3 regions of the Kitasatospora sp. NPDC001159 genome follow, and region 1 is predicted to be linked to each of the others. Evidence: riboswitches for the same ligand, from Rfam matches in the RefSeq annotation. Region 1 holds a riboswitch; each other region holds the start of a gene.

Region 1 (7,035 bases):
CACGAGGTCATCAAGGAGCACGCCGTCGCCTCCGCGCTGGCGATGCGTGCGGGCGCCCGCGAGAACGAGTTGCTGGACCGGCTTGCCGCCGACGAGCGGATCCCGCTGGACCGGGCCGCGCTGGACGCGCTGCTGGCCGACAGGCTGTCGTTCACCGGTGCGGCCGGGGCGCAGGTCGCCGAGGTGGTCCGCCAGGTGGAGGCCGTCGCGGTGGCCTACCCGGAGGCGGCCAAGTACGCGCCGGCCGACATTCTCTAAGAGCGCAGTGGGCTCTGACGACCGGTCAGCCCCCCGAGGGTCCTGCCGCCGTTCCGGTGGCGGGGCCCTCGTGCGTCCGGGCGTGTCCGGGGTCGAGCGGCGGGGTGGTGGTGGCGCAGGGCCAGTCGCAGTTCGGTTCGGCCACCGGGTGCTCCTCGGGGGCGAGCACATTGCCCCGGACGGTGGCGAAGGCGATCAGCCCGCCGCCGGCCAGCAGGCCCGCGCAGATCAGCATCGCGGTGTGGAAGGCGGAGTCCACCGAGGACGGTACCCGGTAGGCGTCGCCGCTCAGCCCGGCCAGCGCCGGGAGGGCGGCCACCGCGAGCAGGCCGGCCGCGCGGGCGGCGGCGTTGTTGACGCCGCTGGCGATGCCCGCGTGCCGCACCTCGACGGCGGCCAGCACCGTCGCGGTCAGCGGTGCGACCAGCAGGGTCATCCCGCTGCCCATCACCGCGACGGCGGGCAGCACGTCCACCCAGTAGGAGGAGCCGGGGCCGATGCGCAGCATCAGCAGCACCCCGGCGGCGCACAGCAGCGGGCCGACCGTGAGCGGGATGCGCGGGCCGACCCGCTTGCCGAGGCGCCCGGCGCGCGCCGACAGCGTCAGCATCAGCACGGTGATCGGCACCAGGGCGAAGCCCGAGGCCAGCGGGGAGAAGCCGGAGACGATCTGCAGCTGCACGACCAGCAGGAAGAACACCCCGCTGAAGGCCGCGTAGACGCAGAGGGTGACCAGGTTCACGGCGGTGAACAGCCGGGAGGAGAACAGCCCGAGGGGCAGCATCGGTTCGGGCGTGCGGCGCTCGACGGCGACGAAGGCAGCGCCGAGCAGCAGGCCGATCGCGCCGGTGAGCCAGACGGCGGGGGACAGGCCCTCCCCGGCGGCGGTGAGCGCGTAGGTGATCGCGCCGAGGGTGAGCGCGGCGAGCAGCGCGCCGGGTGCGTCGAAGCGGCCGGAGGCGGACTCGTCGCGGCTCTCCGGGACGTACCGGGAGGTGACGGCGACCACGGCGGCGGCCAGCGGCAGGTTCAGCAGGAAGATCCAGCGCCAGCCGGGGCCGTCCACCAGCCAGCCGCCGAGGAACGGGCCGACGGCCGCGGACACCCCGCCGAGGCCGGACCACAGGCCCACCGCCGCCGAGCGGTCGTCAGGATGGAAGACGGCCTGGAGCATGGCGAGCGAGCCGGGGGTGAGCAGTGCCCCGCCGATGCCCTGGACGGCGCGGGCCACGATCAGCACTTCGATGTTCGGGGCGGCGGCGCAGGCAGCCGAGGCAGCGGCGAACCAGACCACGCCGATCAGGAAGACCCGGCGCCTTCCGTAGCGGTCGCCGAGCGCGCCGCCGAGCAGGATCAGGCCCGCCAGGGTGAGCAGATAGGCGTTCAGCGTCCATTGCAGGGACGCCAGGGAGGCGCCGAGGTCGGCGCCGATCCGGGGCAGGGCGACGTTCACCACGGTGCCGTCGAGCATCGCCATGCTGGAGCCGAGCACGGTTGCCAGGAGTACCCAGCGACCCTGCGCGGTGCCCAGGCGCAGGGTGCCGGCTGTCGAGGTGGCCACGGCCCGATCCTGCGCCCGGCGGGGCGTACGTGACAAGGGTCACCGCGTGGCGTGTCCGCCGCGAGCGGTGCGTGAGCGGACGGTCGCGCTGGGGGGTGGAGATCGGCGCAGGGTCGTGGGGCAGTGGCGCTCGGTGAATGGATTGTGTACGCATCGTGTGGCGGATCGTGCGGAGTGTCACCATCCTCCGGGGAGATGCAGCCGGTTCAGGAGATCGACATTGCTTCACCCGAACGGATGGGTTTTAGTTCAGCGACCGCTCGGCCAGCCCGGGTGGATCCACCGGGTGGAACGCCGAGTCCTGCCGCTGCCCGATGGTTCGAACTGAGCTCTGTACGGCAGGAGCGGGGGACCCACAGGTAAGTCGCCGGACCGGAGTTCGCGCTTCTCAGTGCGAACGTCCAGGACCGGCTTGGGGTGAAGCCGTGCATGCGGCCGGGCAACTCCAGCCCGAACCCGACAGCTCACCTCGCAGGCGTCGGAGAGGAAACTTCCATGCCTGCTCAGGCCCGTCGTATCGCCCTGCCCCGCGTCGCCCGCATCGGCATCGGCGTCGCCGTCACCGGTGTCTCCTTCGCGCTGCCGCTCGTGACCGCGATGGGCGCCCAGGCCTACACCGCCCCGGGTGCGCCGGCCGCCTCGGTCGCGCAGCACACCGCCGCCGCGGAGGCCAAGTCGGCCGCCCCGGCCGCCGCGCTCGAGAGCTACCGCGTCGTCGGCGGCGACACCCTGTCCGGGATCGCCGACGCCAAGCAGGTCGTGGGCGGCTGGCACGCGCTGTACGAGCAGAACCGCTCGGTGGTCGGCGCCAACCCGAACCTGATTTTCCCGGGCCAGCAGCTCTCGCTCGCGGCCGACGTCGCTGCTGCGGCCGCTCCGGCCGCTCCGGCTGCTCTGGCCGCCCCGGTCACCCAGAGCGCCTCCGCCGCCGCGGACACCAAGCTGCAGGTCAAGACCGAGGCCGCCAAGCCGGGAGCCCAGGTCCAGACCCAGGTTCAGACCGCCGCCCCGGCCCAGGCCGTGACCGCCGCCCCGGTCGCCGCCACCTCCGGCTACGTCGCCCCGCTGGCCAACCCGGTGCTGGGTGAGGCCTACGGCGTGGCCGGCTCGATGTGGGCCTCCGGCCACCACACCGGCCAGGACTTCGTCGCTTCCACCGGCACCCCGGTGCGCGCGGCCGCCAGCGGTGTCGTGGTGAAGGCCGGCAACGGCGGCGCCTACGGCAACGAGGTCGAGATCAAGCTCGCCGACGGCAAGTACGCGCAGTACGCGCACCTGTCGGTGATCGGCGTGAAGATCGGTCAGACCGTCACCGTCGGCCAGCGGCTCGGCCTCTCCGGCGCCACCGGCAACGTGACCGGCCCGCACCTGCACTTCGAGATCCGTACCGGTCCGGAGTACGGCTCGGACATCAACCCGGTCGCCTACCTGCGGGCGCACGGCGTCGCGCTCTGACCCTGCGCTGACCGCGGGTCTCAGGAACCACCGCTGTTGCGGGGCGAATCGACCACCCGGGATGGTCATGTCGGGTGACCGCTCGACCGGGTGATCGCCGCATCAGCGGACATGGGCGCGGGACACGCCCAAGGCCGGCCCGGCTTCGCGAGGACTCCTCGTGGAGCCGGGCCGGCCGCTGCCGTTTCCGGCTCCGGGCGTGTTCGAGCGGTCGAACTGAGCGTCAACTCCTGCTGTTTTTGGCGAGATCCGTCGTCTTTCGGGTGCGGCCCCGGTCGCGCGATGCTGTCGGGCGGTCAGCGCCCGGCCCTTCTCCGGCGGGCGGACGGGTCTGGGCGGACGAGGAGGCCGGATGGCGGTCGGGAGCGGGGACGCGGTCGGGGAGCGGGCAGGGTCGGGCGGGGTCGACCGGCTGAAGGCGGGCTCGGTGGGCCTGACGGGCGTGGTGTTCATGGCGATCGCCACCGCCGCGCCGATCACCGCGATGACCGGGAACCTGCCGATCGTGGTCGGGCAGGGCAACGGGGTCGGCGCGCCCGCCGCGTACATCGTGGCGACCGTGGTGCTCACGGTGTTCTCGGTCGGGTACGTGGCGATGGCCCGGCACATCACGGCGGCCGGGGCGTTCTACGGGTACATCTCGCACGGGCTGGGCAGGGTCGCCGGGATGGCCGCCGGGCTGCTCGCGGTCATGGCGTACATCGTCTTCGAGGCTTCGATCATCGGTTTCTTCGCCTACTCGCTGCGCGGGCTGGTCCGTTCACAGTTGGGCGTGGACCTCGGCTGGGGCTGGTACGCGCTGTTCGGGGTGGCGGCGATCGGGGTGACGGCCTGGTTCGACCTGCATCTGACGGCCAAGGTGCTCGGGGTGGCGCTGGTGCTGGAGATCGGGGTGCTGGGCGCGGTCTCGCTGGCCGTCCTGGCCTCCGGCGGCGGGCCGGACGGGATCGTGGGCGAGGCCGTGAACCCGCTGAACGCGCTGAGGGGGGTCGGGAGTTCGGGCGCGGCGGCCGCCGGGCTGGGACTGTTCTTCGCGTTCTGGTCCTGGGTGGGCTTCGAGTCGACCGCGATGTACGGGGAGGAATCGCGTGACCCCAAGCGGGTGGTGCCACGGGCGACCCTGGTGTCGGTGGTCGGGATCGGGCTGTTCTACGTGTTCGTGTCCTGGATGATCCTGTCCGGCAACGGAGTCGAGCACGCGATCGCGGTGGCGAGCGGGTCGGTGCCGGGCAAGGACGGGAACAACCTGTTCTTCGACCCACTGGGCGCGCACCTGGGGGCCTGGGCGGTGACGATGTTCCAATGGCTGGTCGTCACCGGCTCGTTCGCCTGCGCGATGGCCTTCCACCAGTGCGCGGCGCGGTACTTGTACGCGATCGGGCGGGAGGGCTTCCTGCACCCGGCGCTCGGCCGCACCCACCCGCGACACGGCTCGCCGTACGTCGCCTCGGTGGTGCAGTCGGTGATCGCGGCCGGGCTGGTGCTGGCTTTCCGGGCGGCGGGGATGGATCCGTACGTTCATCTGTACACGTTGCTGGCGCTGTTGGGGACGATGGCGATCCTCGTCGTGCAGACGCTCTGCTCCTTCGCGGTGGTCGGGTACTTCCATGTACGGCGCAAACACCCCGAGACCGCGCACTGGTGCCGGACGCTGGTCGCGCCGCTGGTGGGCGGGGCGGCGATGGCCGGGGTGGTGGTGCTGCTGGTGGTCAACAAGGACGCGGCGGCCGGGGCGGCTTCGGGCACCCTGCTGTTTCGGCTGATCCCGTACCTGGTGATCGGGGTGTTCCTGGGCGGGATCGGGCTGGCGCTGGCGATGCGGCGCTGGCGGCCGGAGCGGTACGCGCGGATGGGGCGGATCGTGCTGGAGGAGGCCGTCGAGCGCTGAGCCGAGGGCCGGTCAGCCCCGGTGGACCGGCGGACCGAACTGCTGGCCGCCGGTACCGCCGGAGGCGGTCGCGGCGGGGGACTGGGCGGAGATCACCCGGCGGGCCCGGGTTTTCACGGAGGCGTTGGCGTCGTAGCGTGGCGGCCGGGATCGGACGAGAATCGTTGGCGCCCGGCTCAGCCCGGGCAAGCCCGGCCCCTCGGCCCGGCCCGTACGGCCCCCGGACCCGGTAGGAGGACCCACCCCATGACCTCGACCCGCCCTGGCCCGGCCTGGCTGGCCGACGCCGTCCTCTATCAGATCTATCCGCAGACCTTCGCCGACTCCGACGGCGACGGCATCGGAGACTTCGCCGGCATCACCGAGCACCTCGACCACCTCGCCTGGCTCGGCGTGGACACCGTCTGGTTGAACCCCTGCTTCGCCTCGCCGTTCCGCGACGCCGGCTACGACGTCACCGACTACCTCACCCCCGCGCCGCGTTACGGCCGCACCGAGGACCTGGTCGCGCTGGTCGAGGCGGCGCGCCGGCGGGGCATCCGGATCCTGCTGGACCTGGTCGCCGGGCACACCTCCGACCGCCACCCCTGGTTCCTGGCCGCCACCGAGGACCCGTTCGACCACCGCTACATCTGGTCCGACCGGCAGGTGGACGGCTTCGTCGCCTCGCCCGGCAGCCGCCCCGGCTGGTACCGGCCGAACTTCTTCGACTGTCAGCCGGCGCTCAACTTCGGCTACGCGCGTGGCAGTTCCGAGGAGCCGTGGCGCCAGCCGGTGGACGCCGAGGGCCCGCGCGCCAACCGGGCGGCGCTGCGCGGGATCATGGCGCACTGGCTCGGCCTCGGCGTGGCCGGGTTCCGGGTGGACATGGCGTACTCGCTGGTCAAGGACGACCCCGGCAAGGTCGAGACCGCCAAGCTCTGGACCGAGCTGCGCGACTGGCTGGACCGCAGCCACCCGGAGGCCGCGCTGCTCGCCGAGTGGGGCGAGCCCGCCGCCGCCGTCGCGGCCGGGTTCCACGCGGACTTCTTCCTGCACTTCGGCGGGGACGACCACGGCCTACCCCTGCGGTCGCTCTGGAACAACAACGCCGGGACGGTGGAGGAGTTCTGGCAGCAGGGCCCGTGCTACTTCGAGGCCGAGGGGCGCGGCACCCCGCAGCTCTTCCTGGACGCCTGGCGCTCCGCCGCCGAGCTGACCGAGGGCAACGGGCACATCGTGCTGCCCACCGCCAACCACGACTTCTCCCGGCTGGCCACCGGCCCGCGCGCCGGCGAGCAACTCGCCCCCGCCTTCGCCTTCCTGCTCACCTGGCCGACCCTGCCCGCGGTCTACTACGGCGACGAGATCGGCATGCGCTACCTGCCCGGGCTGCCGGACGTCGAGGGCAGCGTGCTCGGGCCGCGCTACAACCGGGCCGGCTCGCGCACCCCGATGCAGTGGACGCCCGGCCCCGGCGCAGGTTTCTCCAGCGGGCCGTCCGAGCGGTTCTACCTGCCGCTGGACCCGGACCCGCAGCGCCCGGACGTGCTCTCCCAGCGCGCCGACCCCACCTCACTGCTGCACACCGTCCGGCGGCTGATCGCGCTGCGCCGGACGTACCCGGGGCTGGGTGCGTCCGGCGGGGTGGAGGTGCGCAACGCCGGGTACCCGCTGGTGTACACCCGGGCCGGGCGGTACCTGGTGGCGGTCAACCCGCGACGGGAGCCGGGGGTGGTGCGGCTGGTGGGCGGCGAGCGCGCGGTACGGCCGCTGGAGGGGCAGGGCGTGCGGGTGGCGGGCGGCGAGCTGCGGGCGGACGGGTTCTCGTACGGGGTGTTCGAACTGGGCTGATCCGGGCCCGGCGGGGTCGTCCCGAGCCTTCCGGAGCCGG
Region 2 (7,035 bases), on a different contig from region 1:
GGGGTGGCGGTCGAGGTGGTGGGGGCGGAGTCGGCGCCGGCGTTGGCGCGGCTGTTGACCGAGCAGCCGGCGGAAGCGGGGCCGACGGTGTGGCTGGGGAGTCCGGACGGGGATCCGGGGCTGACGAACGCGCTGGCGCGGCTGGCGGTGGAGCACGTCGGGGAGGTGCCGGAGATCGAGGTGCTGCCGGGCTCGTACGACCTGCCGGGGTCGCGGCTGCTGGACCTGGTGTCGGTGATGGACCGGCTGCGTTCGCCCGGCGGGTGCCCGTGGGACGCCGAGCAGACGCACGAGAGCCTGGTGAAGTACCTGGTCGAGGAGGCGTACGAGCTGGTCGAGGCGATCGAGGAGGGGGACCGGGACACGCTGCGCGAGGAGCTGGGCGACGTGCTGCTCCAGGTGTTCTTCCACTCCCGGATCGCCGAGGAGCACCCGACCGGGCCGTTCACGATCGACGACGTGGCCGGGGACATCGTGGAGAAGCTGGTGTACCGGCACCCGCACGTGTTCGGGGACGTCGAGGCCGCGGGCGCCGCCGAGGTGGAGGCGAACTGGGAGCAGCTGAAGGCGGCCGAGAAGGCGGACCGGGAGTCGGTGCTGGACGGCGTGCCGGCCGGGTTGCCGGCACTGGCGTACGCGGCGAAGCTGGTGTCCCGGGTGCGCCGGGCGGGGTTCGAGGGTGTGCCGGACGCGCCGTACGAGCTGCCGGCGGAGCTGACCGCGGAGTCGGCGGGCCGGCTGCTGCTCGCGGTGGTGCAGCGGGCGCACGACGCCGGGGTGGATGTGGACGCGGCGTTGCGCTCGGCCGCGCGCGGTTACCGGGACGCAGTGCGCGCGGCCGAGGGGCTCAAGCCGGAGTAGTCGGCTCAGGCCGCCGTGGCGGTGTGCTCGGCCGGGCGCCGCTGCGGCGGGACGAGTTCGCCGATGGCCTCGCCGATGAGGGCGACGAGTTCGGCGAGGCGCTCCAGGTCGAGGTGGTCGGGCAGGTCGGCGAGGGAGACGATCCGCTCGCCGTTCGGGCCGGCGACGCAGAAGAGGTCGATCGGCCCGAGGTGCTTCTCGGCGGTGTCGACCAGGGCGGCGACGTCGCTGGGGCGGCGGATGTCTCCGCAGACGCCGACGACGGGGCAGCCAGGCCGGTCGAGTTCGGCGGCGAGGTCCTCGGCGATGCCGACGTGGGTGTCGGCGATCAGCATCCCGGCGGCGCCGGCCGCGGTGAACCGGCGCGCGAGGCCGGCTCCCGAACCGCCGTCGAGGACCGCGATGACGACGACTGCCCCGCTGACCCGCATGGTCTGCTCCTCCCTGTGGGCGACACCGCACCGGCGCCCACGCGTACTGCGGAGGATCGTAGGCACGTCCTGACCCTCCGCAACAGGGATTACCCCGCAGGTGACCAGACTCACGCCTGCCGCCCGACCAAGAGCTGTCCAAGAGCCGCCCACGGGCCGTCCCCGGAGCGTTGGCGGCGTGCCCGCCCGCCGCCGGCGGACCACTCGTGCGCCGTTCGCGGACGGTTGACGGTCAGGGCGCGCCGGGCCCAGCGGTTACGGTCGACCCATGCCTGCTCAGCCCGACGCCGCCCAGCCCGCCCCGCAGCTCTTCACCTGGGAGTTCGCCGCCGATCCGTACCCCGCCTACGCGTGGCTGCGCGAGCACGCCCCGGTGCACCGCACCAAGCTGCCGAGCGGGGTGGAGGCGTGGCTGGTGACGCGCTACGCGGACGCCCGGCAGGCGCTCGCGGACAGCCGGCTGTCGAAGAACCCGGCGCACCACAGCGAGCAGGCGCACCGCACCGGCCGGGTGGGCATCCCGGGGGAGCGGCAGGCGGATCTGATGACCCACCTGCTGAACATCGACCCGCCGGACCACACCCGGCTGCGCCGTCTGGTGTCGAAGGCGTTCACCCCGCGCCGGGTGGCCGAGTTCGAGCCGCGGGTGCAGCAGCTCACCGACCGGCTGATCGACGGCTTCGCGCAGCGCGGTTCGGCGGACCTGATCCACGAGTTCGCCTTCCCGCTCCCCATCTACGCGATCTGCGACATGCTGGGCGTGCCGGCCGAGGACCAGGACGATCTGCGTGACTGGGCGGGCATGATGATCCGCCACCACGGTGGGCAGCGCGGCGGCGTGGGCCGGGCGGTCAAGCGCATCCGCGCCTACCTGGTGGACCTCATCCACCGCAAGCGGGCCGACCCCGGTGACGACCTGATCTCCGGCCTGATCCGGGCCAGCGACCACGGCGAGCACCTGACGGAGAACGAGGCCGCCGCCATGTGCTTCGTGTTGATCTTCGCGGGGTTCGAAACCACCATCAACCTGATCGGCAACGGGACGTACGCGCTGCTGCGCGATCCGGGGCAGCGGGCGCTGCTGCAGGAGTCGGTGGTGCGCGGGGAGACCGCGCTGCTGGAGACCGGTATCGAGGAACTCCTGCGCTACGACGGGCCGGTGGAGCTGGCGACCTGGCGGTTCGCGACCCGGCCGCTGACCATCGGCGGGGTGGACATCCCGGTCGGTGATCCGGTGCTGGTGGTGCTGGCGGCGGCGGACCGCGACCCGGCCCGGTTCGCGGACGAGAACACCCTCGACCTGGCCCGGACCGACAACCCCCACCTGGGGTTCGGGCACGGCATCCACTACTGCATCGGTGCCCCGCTGGCCCGGCTGGAAGGGCGCGCCGCGCTCGCCACGCTGCTTTCCCGACTGCCCGATCTCCGGCTGGCTGAAACCCCGGAGAATCTGCGCTGGCGCGGCGGTCTGATCATGCGTGGATTGCGCGAACTTCCGGTCGAATTCAGTCCCGAGATCCGGTCTCCGCACGCCGTTCCCGAGGCTCCGGCACACTGACGTGAAGTCGCTGATGTGCCTTTGATGCCGGTATGAAAGCCCATCAATAGGGACAAACAGGCGCCACTGGTAGGCGATTGATCACATGCCGTAATTTCTGTGTGATGTCGGTGATATGAGCTTGTGATTGGTCTGAAGATCTGTCTAGTCTCCCTGGAGTTCGCAGCTGCGGACCTCGTGCGCGGAACGCCGAATCCTGCCCGCCGCGTCACGGGAAACCGACCAGAACCCTGGGCAGGGGCGGGGGAACCAGGTTTGTTGCCGTCCTCCACGGCTTGGGGTGAAGCCGCCCGAGCGGAACCGTTTCCGCATGCGGCGGCCGGGCCACCTCCCGGTCCGAACCCGACAGCTCACCTCGCAGGCGTGCGGAGAGGGACGTCTTCATGCTGTTCGTTGGAACTGGCCGTCACCGTCGTCGCACCCAGACCGAGAAGGCCATCGCCGTCGCCGGTGTGGCCGGCGTCGGACTCGCGATGCCGCTCCTCGCCGCCACCGGCGCCTCCGCCGCCCCGGCCTCCGCCTGGGACTCCGTCGCCCAGTGCGAGAGCGGCGGCGACTGGAGCATCAACACCGGCAACGGCTTCTACGGCGGCCTGCAGTTCACCTCCAGCACCTGGAAGGCGTTCGGCGGCACCGCGTACGCCTCGCAGGCCAACCAGGCCAGCAAGGCCCAGCAGATCTCGGTCGCCGAGAAGGTGCTGGCCTCCCAGGGCCCGGGCGCCTGGCCGGTCTGCTCCCAGAAGGCGGGCCTGAGCAAGGGTGGTGCCCCGGCCGTGGTCGACACCTCCTCGGACGCCAAGCCGCAGTCCGCCCCGCAGCAGCAGACGCCCAAGCGGCAGGCCCCGAAGCAGCAGGCCCCCAAGCCGGCCGCGAAGCCAGCCCAGCAGCCGGTCCAGCAGTACGCTCCGAAGCACGCCGCTCCCAAGCAGGCCGAGGAGCCTGTCGAGCAGTCGGTCCAGCAGTACGCTCCGAAGCACGCTGCCCCGCGCGCCGCCCAGCCGGTCCAGGCCGGCCCGGCCGGCCACGACTACACCGTCCACTCCGGTGACACCCTGTCGGGCATCGCCGCGGCCCAGGGCGTGTCCGGCGGCTGGCAGGCGCTGTACGACGGCAACCGCGGCACGGTCGGCGGCGACCCGAACCTGATCGTGCCCGGCCAGGTCCTGCACCTCGGCTGAGCCGGGTCCACAGGGCCTCGGGTGACGCTCCGAAGGACTCGGACAACACCCCGGGAGCGAAGGGGGCCACGCCCGGCCCCCTTCGTCCGCATTCGTCCGCGGCAAAGGGACAAGCTGGGACAAGCAGGTGAACTACCGGCGGGTAGTGGGCCACACGCTGAGACGGAGCCGAGGTCGACGTGGCCCCGGGAGCCCGGGCGGTTAGGCTCTGGTCGTAACGACTCCGCAATCATCCCGCCGGCAGCCACCACCGTCGGCCGGACCCTGCTTCCGCAAGGAGATGCCTCGTGCCGTCCATCGATGTCGTCGTAGCCCGTGAGATCCTCGACTCGCGCGGCAACCCCACGGTCGAGGTCGAGGTCGGCCTCGACGACGGCAGCACCGGTCGTGCCGCTGTCCCGTCGGGTGCCTCGACCGGCGCCTTCGAGGCGCTGGAGCTGCGCGACGGTGACAAGAACCGCTACTTCGGCAAGGGCGTCGAGAAGGCCGTCCTGGCCGTCATCGAGCAGATCGGCCCGGAGCTGGTCGGCTACGACGCCACCGAGCAGCGCCTGATCGACCAGGCCATGCTCGACCTGGACGCCACCCCGGACAAGTCCTCGCTCGGCGCCAACGCCATCCTGGGCGTCTCGCTGGCCGTCGCGCACGCCGCCTCCGAGGCCAGCGACCTGCCGCTGTTCCGCTACCTGGGCGGCCCGAACGCGCACGTCCTGCCGGTCCCGATGATGAACATCCTCAACGGCGGCTCGCACGCGGACTCCAACGTCGACATCCAGGAGTTCATGATCGCCCCGATCGGCGCGGAGTCCTTCTCCGAGGCCGTCCGCTGGGGCGTCGAGGTCTACCACACCCTCAAGGGCGTGCTGAAGGAGCGCGGCCTGTCCACCGGCCTCGGCGACGAGGGCGGCTTCGCCCCGAACCTGGACAGCAACCGCGAGGCCCTCGACCTCATCATGGAGGCGATCCAGAAGGCCGGTTACGTCCCCGGCCGTGACATCGCCCTGGCCCTGGACGTCGCCTCCTCCGAGTTCTTCAAGGACGGCGCCTACCAGTTCGAGGGCAAGGCCCTCTCGGCCGCCGAGCTCATCGAGTACTACGCCGAGCTGGTCGCCGCCTACCCGCTGGTCTCCATCGAGGACCCGCTGGACGAGTCGGACTGGGACGGCTGGAAGGCCATGACCGTCAAGCTGGGCGACAAGGTCCAGCTGGTCGGCGACGACCTGTTCGTCACCAACCCGGCCCGCCTGGCCAAGGGCATCGAGACCGGCACCGCCAACGCGCTGCTGGTGAAGGTGAACCAGATCGGCTCGCTGACCGAGACCCTGGACGCCGTCGAGCTGGCCCAGCGCAACGGCTACCGCTGCATGATGTCGCACCGCTCCGGCGAGACCGAGGACGTCACCATCGCCGACCTGGCCGTCGCCACCAACTGCGGCCAGATCAAGACCGGCGCCCCGGCCCGCTCCGAGCGCGTCGCCAAGTACAACCAGCTGCTGCGCATCGAGGAGATCCTCGACGACGCCGCCGAGTACGCCGGCCGCGGCGCCTTCCCGCGCTTCCGCTCCGCGGAGTGATGAGCACAGTCGCTCTGCGGACCAGTAAGCACAGTGAGTACGAGGGCTGACCCCTCCGGTACGAGGGCCGACCGCTCCCGTACCGAGGCCGAAGACCGGAGGGCCGAAAGTCCCCGGTAGCGCAAGCCTGACCGGTGCCCCGCCGCACACCCCGTAGGGTGGACGGCGGGGCACCGTCGCGACCAGGAGGGGATACGGAGATGGCTGGCTGGAGGATCCCGGGCTTGGCGGCCCGGCCTCGATTCACGAGCCGGGCGACCGTCCTCGTCCTGGTGCTCTGCTCGCTGGTGGCGATCCTCGCCTACCCGACGCGGCAGTTCGTCTCCCAGCGCGCCGAGATCTCCGCCCAGCGGGCGAAGGCCGACCACTCGCGCCAGCAGGTCGAGCAGCTGCGCCGGGAGAAGGCCCGCTGGCAGGACCCGGAGTACGTCAAGGCGCAGGCCCGCGCCCGGCTGCACTACGCGGTGCCGGGGGAGACCCCGTACATCGCGGTGGACCCGGCCGGCCCTGCCGCCCAGCCCTCCGCGCCCGCCGCACCGGCCTCCTCCGGTAGTTCGGCCAGGGCCGCCAAGCCCTGGTACACCAGCATCTGGGACTCGGTGGACGCCGCCGACACCGTCGCGCTGGCCCCCGCCACTCCCCGTCCGCTCCCACCGTCCCTCGTTGGAGACCCCACCCCCCATGACCACTGAGAACCACCCCGCCGTCTCCGACGCCGACGTCGCGGCCATCGCCGCCCAGCTCGGCCGGGTGCCGCGCGGCCTGCGCGGTGTCGCGCACCGCTGCCCCTGCGGCAACCCCGACGTCGTGGAGACGGCGCCCCGGCTGCCGGACGGCACGCCGTTCCCGACGCTGTACTACCTGACCTGCCCCAAGGCTGCCTCGCTGATCGGCACCCTGGAGGCGGACGGCGTGATGAAGGAGCAGAGTGCCCGGCTCGCCGAGGACCCGGAGCTGGCCGCCGCCTACCAGAAGGCGCACGAGGACTACATCGCCCGCCGCGACGCGATCGAGGTGCTGGAGGGCTTCCCGAGCGCCGGCGGCATGCCGGACCGGGTGAAGTGCCTGCACGTGCTGGTCGGCCACTCGCTGGCGGCCGGCGAGGGCGTCAACCCGCTCGGCGACGAGGCGATCGGCATGCTGGACGACTGGTGGGCCAAGGGCCCCTGCGTCTCCCCGGCCGAGGTCCAGGAGGCCGGTGAGCGGGTCGCCCGCAACCGCGCCAAGGAGCAGGACCACGAGGCCGTGATCGCGGCCAAGCAGCAGAAGACCGTCGAGCGCGCCGCCAAGAAGCGCGCCGCCGAGGAAGCCGCGGAGCAGGAGTCCGAGTGAGCATGACCCGCGTGGCCGCGATCGACTGCGGCACCAACTCGATCCGCCTGCTGGTCGCCGACCTCGACCCGGAGACCGGCGAGATCACCGACCTCGACCGC
Region 3 (7,035 bases), on a different contig from region 1:
CTCAGCCGGCACGGCTACACGCCGGTGCTGTGCACCCAGACGCCGGGCGGGTCCACCGAGGACGAACTGGTGGAGATGCTGGTCGACCGGGGCGTGGCGGGCATCGTCTTCGTCTCCGGGTTGCACGCCGACTCCACCGCCGACCACGACCGGTACGCCCGGCTGGCCGGGCGCGGGGTGCCGTTCGTGCTGATCAACGGGTACAGCGAGCGGATCGACGCGCCGTTCATCTCGCCGGACGACCGGGCCGCGATGTGGATGGCCGTCCAGCACCTGGCCGAACTCGGGCACGAGCGGATCGGGCTGGCGGTCGGGCAGCGGCGGTACGTGCCGGTGCTGCGCAAGATCGAGGGCTTCACCGCGGCGATGCGCGAGGTGCTCGGGCGCAGCCGGGAGGAGGCCGAGGAGCTCGTCCACCACACGCTGTTCAGCGTGGAGGGCGGGCACGCGGCGGCCGGCGCGCTGCTCGACAAGGGCTGCACGGCGATCGTCTGCGGGAGCGACATGATGGCGCTCGGGGCGATCCGGGCGGTGCGGCAGCGCGGACTGTCGGTGCCGCAGGACGTCTCGGTGGTCGGCTTCGACGACTCGCCGCTGATCGCCTTCACTGAACCGCCGTTGACCACGATCCGCCAGCCGGTCGAGGCGATGGCCACGGCTGCGGTGGACGCGCTGCTGGAGGAGGTCGGCGGGAACGCCGCCCAGCGCGGGGAGTTCATGTTCCAGCCGGAGCTGGTGATGCGCGGGTCCACCGGGGCCTGCGCGCGCTGAGCACCGGTACCGGACGGTCAACCGAAGGGCCCCGGGGGGCAGTTGCTGACGCTGTTGGTGAATTCGGGGTCCTGATCATTTCGCCCCGTCGAGCTGTTGCTCGGCGGGGCGAAGTCGTGCGAAGTGGCTGGTGCGGGTGCGGGCCCGTGGTGTGTCCGTCAGGTGGGCGTCGATGCGGACGAGGTTGATCGCGGCGCCGGTGAGCTGGTGCTGGAGGCTGGTCTTGGCCAGGCCCTGGTAACGGGACCTGCGCAGGCCGCAGCGTCCGACGCCCTGGGAGATGGTGCCCTCGACCCCGGCGCGGATCTTGTAGCGGTCCTTCCAGGCGTCGGTTCGCTGCTCGGTGCGGGCGGCGTGGACGGCTCCGTGTTCGTCCCGGTGTCGTAGGTTGAGCTCGCGTCGTTCGGCCTTGGGTGCACGCTCCCCCGGGCCTCGACGTCATAGGGGGTGACCAGGCGCGTCGCGCCCGGCGGCCGGTCTTTTGGTCCCGGCGCACCACCTCGCCCCCGACCAGGTGGAAGTGCTGGACCCAGATCTGCCGCAGCACCTGGACCTGCGGCAGGTCTCGCAGCTCTCGTGGCGCGTCGGGCGAGGTCACGGCCTCGAAGAGTCGCATGCCGTCCGTACCGATCCGCCGTCCCACCTCCTCCCGCCTGGCGCGGGACTTCGGGAAGCGGGACTCCTCAGCTCGGGTCGCGTAGTGCTGGAACCAGTTCGGGTCCGCTACCTCCACCAGCCAGCCGGGGGCGGCCTGGGCGAGCGCGTTCAACGCGGATCGCACCCCCTCGGCCACCATCTCCAGCCAGCTGAGCTCACGGGCCGCGGACAGCACACGGGTGGAGTCGGTCCGGGCCCGGACCGCCGTCTTCAGCAGGCCCTTGGCCCGGGCCGCGTCCAGGATGCCGTCCAGCACCCGTCGCCCGACATCCGCCTCGACCAGACGGTCCCGGAACTCCGGCAGCACAGAGAAGTCGAAGCCCGGGTCGCCGAGTTCCAGCCCGAGGGCGTACTTGAAGTCGATCCGGGCCCGGACCGCCTCGGCGGCCTGCCTGTCGGTTAGCCCCTCCACGAACTGCAGCACCAGCACCAGCGCCAACCGGCCCGGCGACCAGGCGGGGTTGCCCCGCGCCGGGAACAGGTCGGCGAACTGCTCATCCGTGAACAACACTCCCAGCTCGTCCCGGATCCGGATCGCCAGGCTGCCCTTCGGGAACGCCGCCCGAGCCACCCGCACAGTCTCCGCCGGCACCTCACCCGGCACGCTCGCACGCATCGACACCCCGCACCCTCCCCCAAACGACAACGTCGGCCTTCAAGACCACAACCAGGTCTTGAAGGCCGACGTCACGCACAGGCCCCGAATTCACCAACAGCGTCGGCAGTTGCTCTCCGGGGCCCTTCGGCGTTCGCCCACCCGCCCGCTCCGGCCGGTCAGCCTTCCTGGGCGGCCGGGCGGTCGGCGGTGAGTCGGTGGCCGCCGGCCGCGTCGCCGGTCCGGGGCTCGGTGCGGCGGCCGCGGGCCAGGTAGTCGCGCAGGACCAGTTCGACGGCGTCCTGCGGGTTCTTGGTACCGGAGAGCAGCATCGCGTCGATCGCGAGGTTCGCATCGAGTGTGATGGTGACCTGGGCCATGGTGACTCCTCCTCGGGTGCAGAGCAGCAGCATGCCCGTCGGGGCGGGCTTTCACCATGCGAATACGCGAACCCCCGGGAGGAGCGACCGGACTCTCCCCGGGGTTGGCGGGTGACGGCGGACGGATGGCAGACGGTGAAATCCGTCATCCGTTGTGTGTCATCCGTCCGCCGTTGTCTGTTGCACGTCAGCTGCCAGCAGGCGGCTGCCAGTACGCCGTTGCTCAGACCCGGCCGGCGAAGTCCGGGGCCCAGTTGGCGATGGTCTGCTCGCGGACGCCCGCGCTCGGGTTGGCCGCCTCGACGTACTTGCCGCCGCCGATGTAGATCGCGACGTGGTAGACGCCGGAGTCCTGACCGTTGTTCGACCAGAAGAGCAGGTCGCCCGGCTTCAGGCTGTCCAGCGAGACGTGGGTGCTGGCGGCGGCCTGGTCGGCGGCGACGCGCGGAAGGTTGATGCCCGCGGCGCGCAGCGCGGCCTGGGTCAGGCCGGAGCAGTCCCAGCCGCCGTTGCCGGTGCCGCCGTAGACGTAGGCCTGGCCGACCTTGGACTCGGCGAAGGACACCGCGGCGGCCATGCTGCCGGTGGCAGCCTGGGCCTGGGCCTGGGCCTGGGCCTTGGCGGCCGGCTTCGAGGCCTGGGTCTTGGCGGCCGGCTTCGAGGCCTGGATCTGGGCGGCCGGCTTGGCGTTCACGGCACCGCCGTTCGCGGCCTGGCCGGCCTTCTGGGAGCGGTTGAACCAGCTGAAGTCCGAGCCGGACCCGGTGGACGAGGAGGACTTGTCGGCCTGGGCCTGGTCGCCGTCACCGAAGGTCAGGCGCTGGCCCGGGTAGATGGTGTTCGGGCCCTCGGTCAGGGTGCTGCGGTTGAGGTCGTACAGCCGCTGCCAGCCGCCCTGGACGTTGTGCTTGGCGGCGATCGAGGACAGCCAGTCGCCCGCGACGACCGTGTAGTCGCTGCTCTGGGCCTGGGCGGGCGCGGCCGGCTTGGCGGTCTTCGCGGCCGGGGCCTGGCTCGGCGCGGGCTTGGCGGCGGGCTTGGCGGCCGTGGCGGCGGAGGTGTCGACGGCGGCCGGGGCACCGCCCTTGGTCAGACCGGCCTGGATCGAGCAGACGGGCCAGGCGCCGGGGCCCTGGGAGGCGAGGACCTTCTCGGCGACGGCGATCTGCTGGTCCTTGGTGGCGAGGTTGGCCTGCGGGGCGTACGTGGTGCCGCCGAAGGCGGCCCAGGTGCTGGAGGTGAACTGCAGGCCGCCGTAGAAACCGTTGCCGGTGTTGATGGCCCAGTTGCCGCTGCTCTCACACTGGGCGACCTTCTCCCAGGTGGCGACGGAGGCGGCGTTGGCGGTGCCGGTGGTGAGGCAGGGGACGGTGAGGCCGACGCCCGCGACGCCGAGGGCGGCGATCACGCGACGGGTACGGCTGGACAGGCGGGTGCCGTTGGTGGGAAGCATGAAGACGCGGTCCTCTCCCACGCCTGCGAGGTGAGCTGTCGGATTCGGGCTGGAGTTGCCCGGCCGCGCTGTGGGCGCGGCTTCACCCCTAGCCCTGGACCGTTCCGAGGAACTGCCCGGGGCGACTTACCTGTGGTTCCCCCGCTCCTGCCGTGGTGCGTTTTCGCGCTGCCAGGACATCCGACGGCAGGACTCGGCGTTGCGGATGAACTGGGTCCGTGTGGCCACGAACGGGGAGCACGTTAAGCAGACTTAAGTTCAAACTGCAAATATCTGTGATGCACATCACGGTTTAGTAGAAATTGCCAAATAGGACACGAATCATGATCGTAAATGATCGTTTTCCGGCAATGTAACTGTGGATTCCCGCAATTGTCTTCGCCTCAGAGGTGAGGTGATGGGGCGTAGAAGTGTGCGGCGGCGTGCCCGGCGCGGCGGGGGAGTGATCGTGATTCGAGTGCCGGGATGTGGCCCTGGCATTCCCGTTCAAAAAGCGACATAACGGACATTTTGTGCCATTGTTCTCCCGGCTCCCGTAATTCCCGGGCCGGGACAAGCAGCAGGTGTGGGGGTGAAGGCGGGAGGAGCGGGCATGCCGAAGGGCCCGGAACGAAGCCGTTCCGGGCCCTTCGGTGTGCGGGAGAGTGCGCGACGGTCGTCGCAGGCCTCCTACTAGGCCTCCACGGGCCCCTGGGCGGCCGCGTGGGCGCCGCGCGAGCCCTCCTCGGCCGAGGCCGCGGCCTCCGCCTCGGCCCGGGCCAGCTCCTCCGCCGACGGCGTCGGCAGCGCGGCCAGGTAGGTGGAGGCGATCAGCTGGCCGACGGTCGGGTAGGCACCCAGCGGTGCCGCCGACGGGCAGCCGGTCTCCTCGGCGGCCGTGGCGAGCAGCTCCGAGTCGGCCTCGGGCCCGATCACCAGCGGGGCCAGCGCCGGGCGCTGGGAGCCGGTCTCCTTGAGGTGGCTGACGGCCCCGGCCACCGAGCCGGGCACGTCGAGCGCCGCGGCGACGACCGGGACGGCCAGTCGGGCGGCCAGCAGCACGCCGGTGATCCCGGCCGCGGCGGCCGCCTCCTCGCCGCCGACGGTGGTCAGGACCACGCCGTCCGCGGCGGTCGCGATGGCGAACAGCCGGGCCCGGTCGGCCCGGGCCAGCCCGGCCTCGGATAGCCGCACGTGCACGGCCTCGGCCAGCAGCGGGTGCGGGCCCAGCGTGTCGGTGACGGTCGCGCCGTGCTCGGCGGCGAGGGCGTGAAGTTCGGTCAGGAAGCCGTGCGGCCCCGGTGCCAGCGGCACCACGACGGGCGTGGGCAGGCCGGCCTCGGCGGCCGTGGCCAGCAGTTCGGCGACGGTGCGGTCGTCCCCGTCCTCGCCCTCGGTGCCGTCCGCCGGGAGGTAGCCGGCGGCGGCCTGGACGCCGCTGTGCTCGCTGCGGACGATCGACAGCAGTTCCTCGACGACCGAACGGGACTCCGGCCCGGCGGTCGCGGGCACGGCGAGCACCAGGGCCGGCGAACCGGTGGGGATCTCGGGGCGCTCGGGGCGGCGGTGGCGCCCCCGCGCACGGGAGCCTGGAGTACGGACGGGCAGTGGTGCGCCCGGGATGGCTGCGGTGCTCATGCCGGAGATCGTAGGACATCTGCCCGTCAGGCCTGCAGTCGGTTGCCGTACGGGTTTCGGGTGGTCGCGGTGCGGAGGTCGTGTCTCCGTCGTGCCGGTCCGGGCGGTTTGCCTACAATCCGGACATTCCTCGCCCAACCCCCGCGTGGACGTCCGCAGTTGCCCTGACGTGCCGCACGGGGTGTTCCGTTGCACCTGTGGTGCGTGAGATGTCTCACAGTCGGAGGGTGGCCTGACGGAGGGTCACGGGGGTGCGACTCCCGGCATTCGAAGATCAACATTTAGCGGGGGGCCGCTCACGGCCGGTTATCGAAAACCCGTCGATTCAGTCGACTATGTCCGTTTACGTACCGTCAGGAGAAGGGCCCGTGAAGAGTTCGAGGCGGCCGGTAAAAGGCCTCGTGCACCTGCAATGTCCCGTGCTGATGCACGTGCACAGCGGCTATCATCGCGTCAAGTGAGGCGTTGTGCCGGACCGGTACGGGGCCGGTCCGTTCGTTGGCGGTGCCGGGGCGCCGCGCTGGACGACAACTCCGGAGCTCTTCGGGAGACTTCTATGCACGACTCGCAGGACATGCACGGCTCGAACCACACCTTCAACGGGATGGCCGCCGCCGACCTCAAGGGGGTGGTCTGGCAGAAGAGCCGGCACAGCAACTCCCAGGGCAACTGCGTCGAGTTCGCGGCCCTGCCGGGCGGTGACGTGGCGATGCGCAACTCGCGCTTCCCGGACGGTCCGGCGCTCATCTACACCCGAGCGGAGATCGCGGCCCTGCTGCTGGGGGCCAAGGACGGGGAGTTCGACCACCTGGCGGTCTGACCGGCCGCCGCTTCACCATCGGGGGGCCGTCGTGGGTGCTGACACCGCGACGGCCTTTGTCTTCTCCTCGCAGGCTCGCCCGCGAGTCGTACGGCGGCGCATGGCCGTACCGGGCAAAGCCGTACCGGGCGAGGTCGTGCGGGGCTGGTTCCCGCGGGGCCTGGGCCGGGGCGCACCGGGCCTGGGCCGGCGCGTTCGACGCCGGTAACCGGAACCGGGGTCGGAGGCGGGCTGCCACCGCAGGGCCCGAAGGCCTGGCTGAAGGGCCCGGGGTATGGTCCTCCCGGGTCGTCCCTCGGCCGGCCGCGCGCCGTGCGGCGCTAGGCCGAGCGCCGGTGCCGTCCACCGATTTCGACATGTCCGTCGAGTCCGCCGCCCTCGGCCGGCTCCGCCTCGAACATGGCCCAGACCACCTTGCCGCTGCCCAGCGGGTGCCAGCCCCAGGAGCGGCTGAACGATTCCACCAGGTGCAGCCCGCGGCCGGATTCGGCGACGAAGTCCGCTTCCCGGGCGACCGGTCCGATGCCGCTCGGATCGCTCACCGCGCAGACCACCTGGGGTGCGCGGTGCACCAGGCTTATTCGGATCGGCAGCCGCCCGTCCGGGGTGGGCCGTGCGGGAAAGTCGTACTCGCCAGGGGCGCCGCCCGACGGGTCGGGCCGTGCGCCGATCGCATGCCGGAGCGCGTTGGTCACGAGTTCCGAGGCCACCAGCGCGACATCGTCGAACAGCTCCATCAGGC

Evidence for each region. Region 1 has a riboswitch for cyclic di-AMP ahead of ACWC9T_RS08165 (M23 family metallopeptidase). Riboswitches for the same ligand answer to the same signal wherever they lie in the genome.
Region 2: linked by a shared signal. The riboswitch ahead of ACWC9T_RS32665 (transglycosylase family protein) and the one ahead of ACWC9T_RS08165 (M23 family metallopeptidase) in region 1 are both predicted to bind cyclic di-AMP.
Region 3: linked by a shared signal. The riboswitch ahead of ACWC9T_RS06320 (transglycosylase family protein) and the one ahead of ACWC9T_RS08165 (M23 family metallopeptidase) in region 1 are both predicted to bind cyclic di-AMP.

Annotation. Positions count from the first base shown of each region.
Region 1 covers NZ_JBSFJV010000010.1:91,306-98,340, reverse strand. Annotated here, with positions in the region: gene purB (adenylosuccinate lyase) at 1-258, shown strand, start outside; gene ACWC9T_RS08170 (MFS transporter) at 284-1,819, opposite strand; cyclic di-AMP (ydaO/yuaA leader) riboswitch at 2,137-2,312, shown strand; gene ACWC9T_RS08165 (M23 family metallopeptidase) at 2,315-3,274, shown strand; gene ACWC9T_RS08160 (APC family permease) at 3,627-5,162, shown strand; gene ACWC9T_RS08155 (alpha-amylase family glycosyl hydrolase) at 5,409-6,995, shown strand.
Region 2 covers NZ_JBSFJV010000092.1:1,048-8,082, reverse strand. Annotated here, with positions in the region: gene ACWC9T_RS32680 (MazG family protein) at 1-861, shown strand, start outside; gene ACWC9T_RS32675 (SDR family NAD(P)-dependent oxidoreductase) at 867-1,292, opposite strand; gene ACWC9T_RS32670 (cytochrome P450 family protein) at 1,561-2,850, shown strand; cyclic di-AMP (ydaO/yuaA leader) riboswitch at 3,061-3,228, shown strand; gene ACWC9T_RS32665 (transglycosylase family protein) at 3,234-4,028, shown strand; gene eno (phosphopyruvate hydratase) at 4,316-5,602, shown strand; gene ACWC9T_RS32655 (FtsB family cell division protein) at 5,803-6,294, shown strand; gene ACWC9T_RS32650 (DUF501 domain-containing protein) at 6,266-6,934, shown strand; gene ACWC9T_RS32645 (Ppx/GppA phosphatase family protein) at 6,937-7,035, shown strand, end outside.
Region 3 covers NZ_JBSFJV010000007.1:134,623-141,657, forward strand. Annotated here, with positions in the region: gene ACWC9T_RS06305 (LacI family DNA-binding transcriptional regulator) at 1-771, shown strand, start outside; partial or broken gene ACWC9T_RS06310 (transposase) at 847-2,050, opposite strand; gene ACWC9T_RS06315 (hypothetical protein) at 2,203-2,403, opposite strand; gene ACWC9T_RS06320 (transglycosylase family protein) at 2,627-3,877, opposite strand; cyclic di-AMP (ydaO/yuaA leader) riboswitch at 3,864-4,034, opposite strand; gene ACWC9T_RS06325 (hypothetical protein) at 4,529-5,473, opposite strand; gene ACWC9T_RS06330 (DUF397 domain-containing protein) at 6,030-6,293, shown strand; gene ACWC9T_RS06335 (ATP-binding protein) at 6,614-7,035, opposite strand, start outside.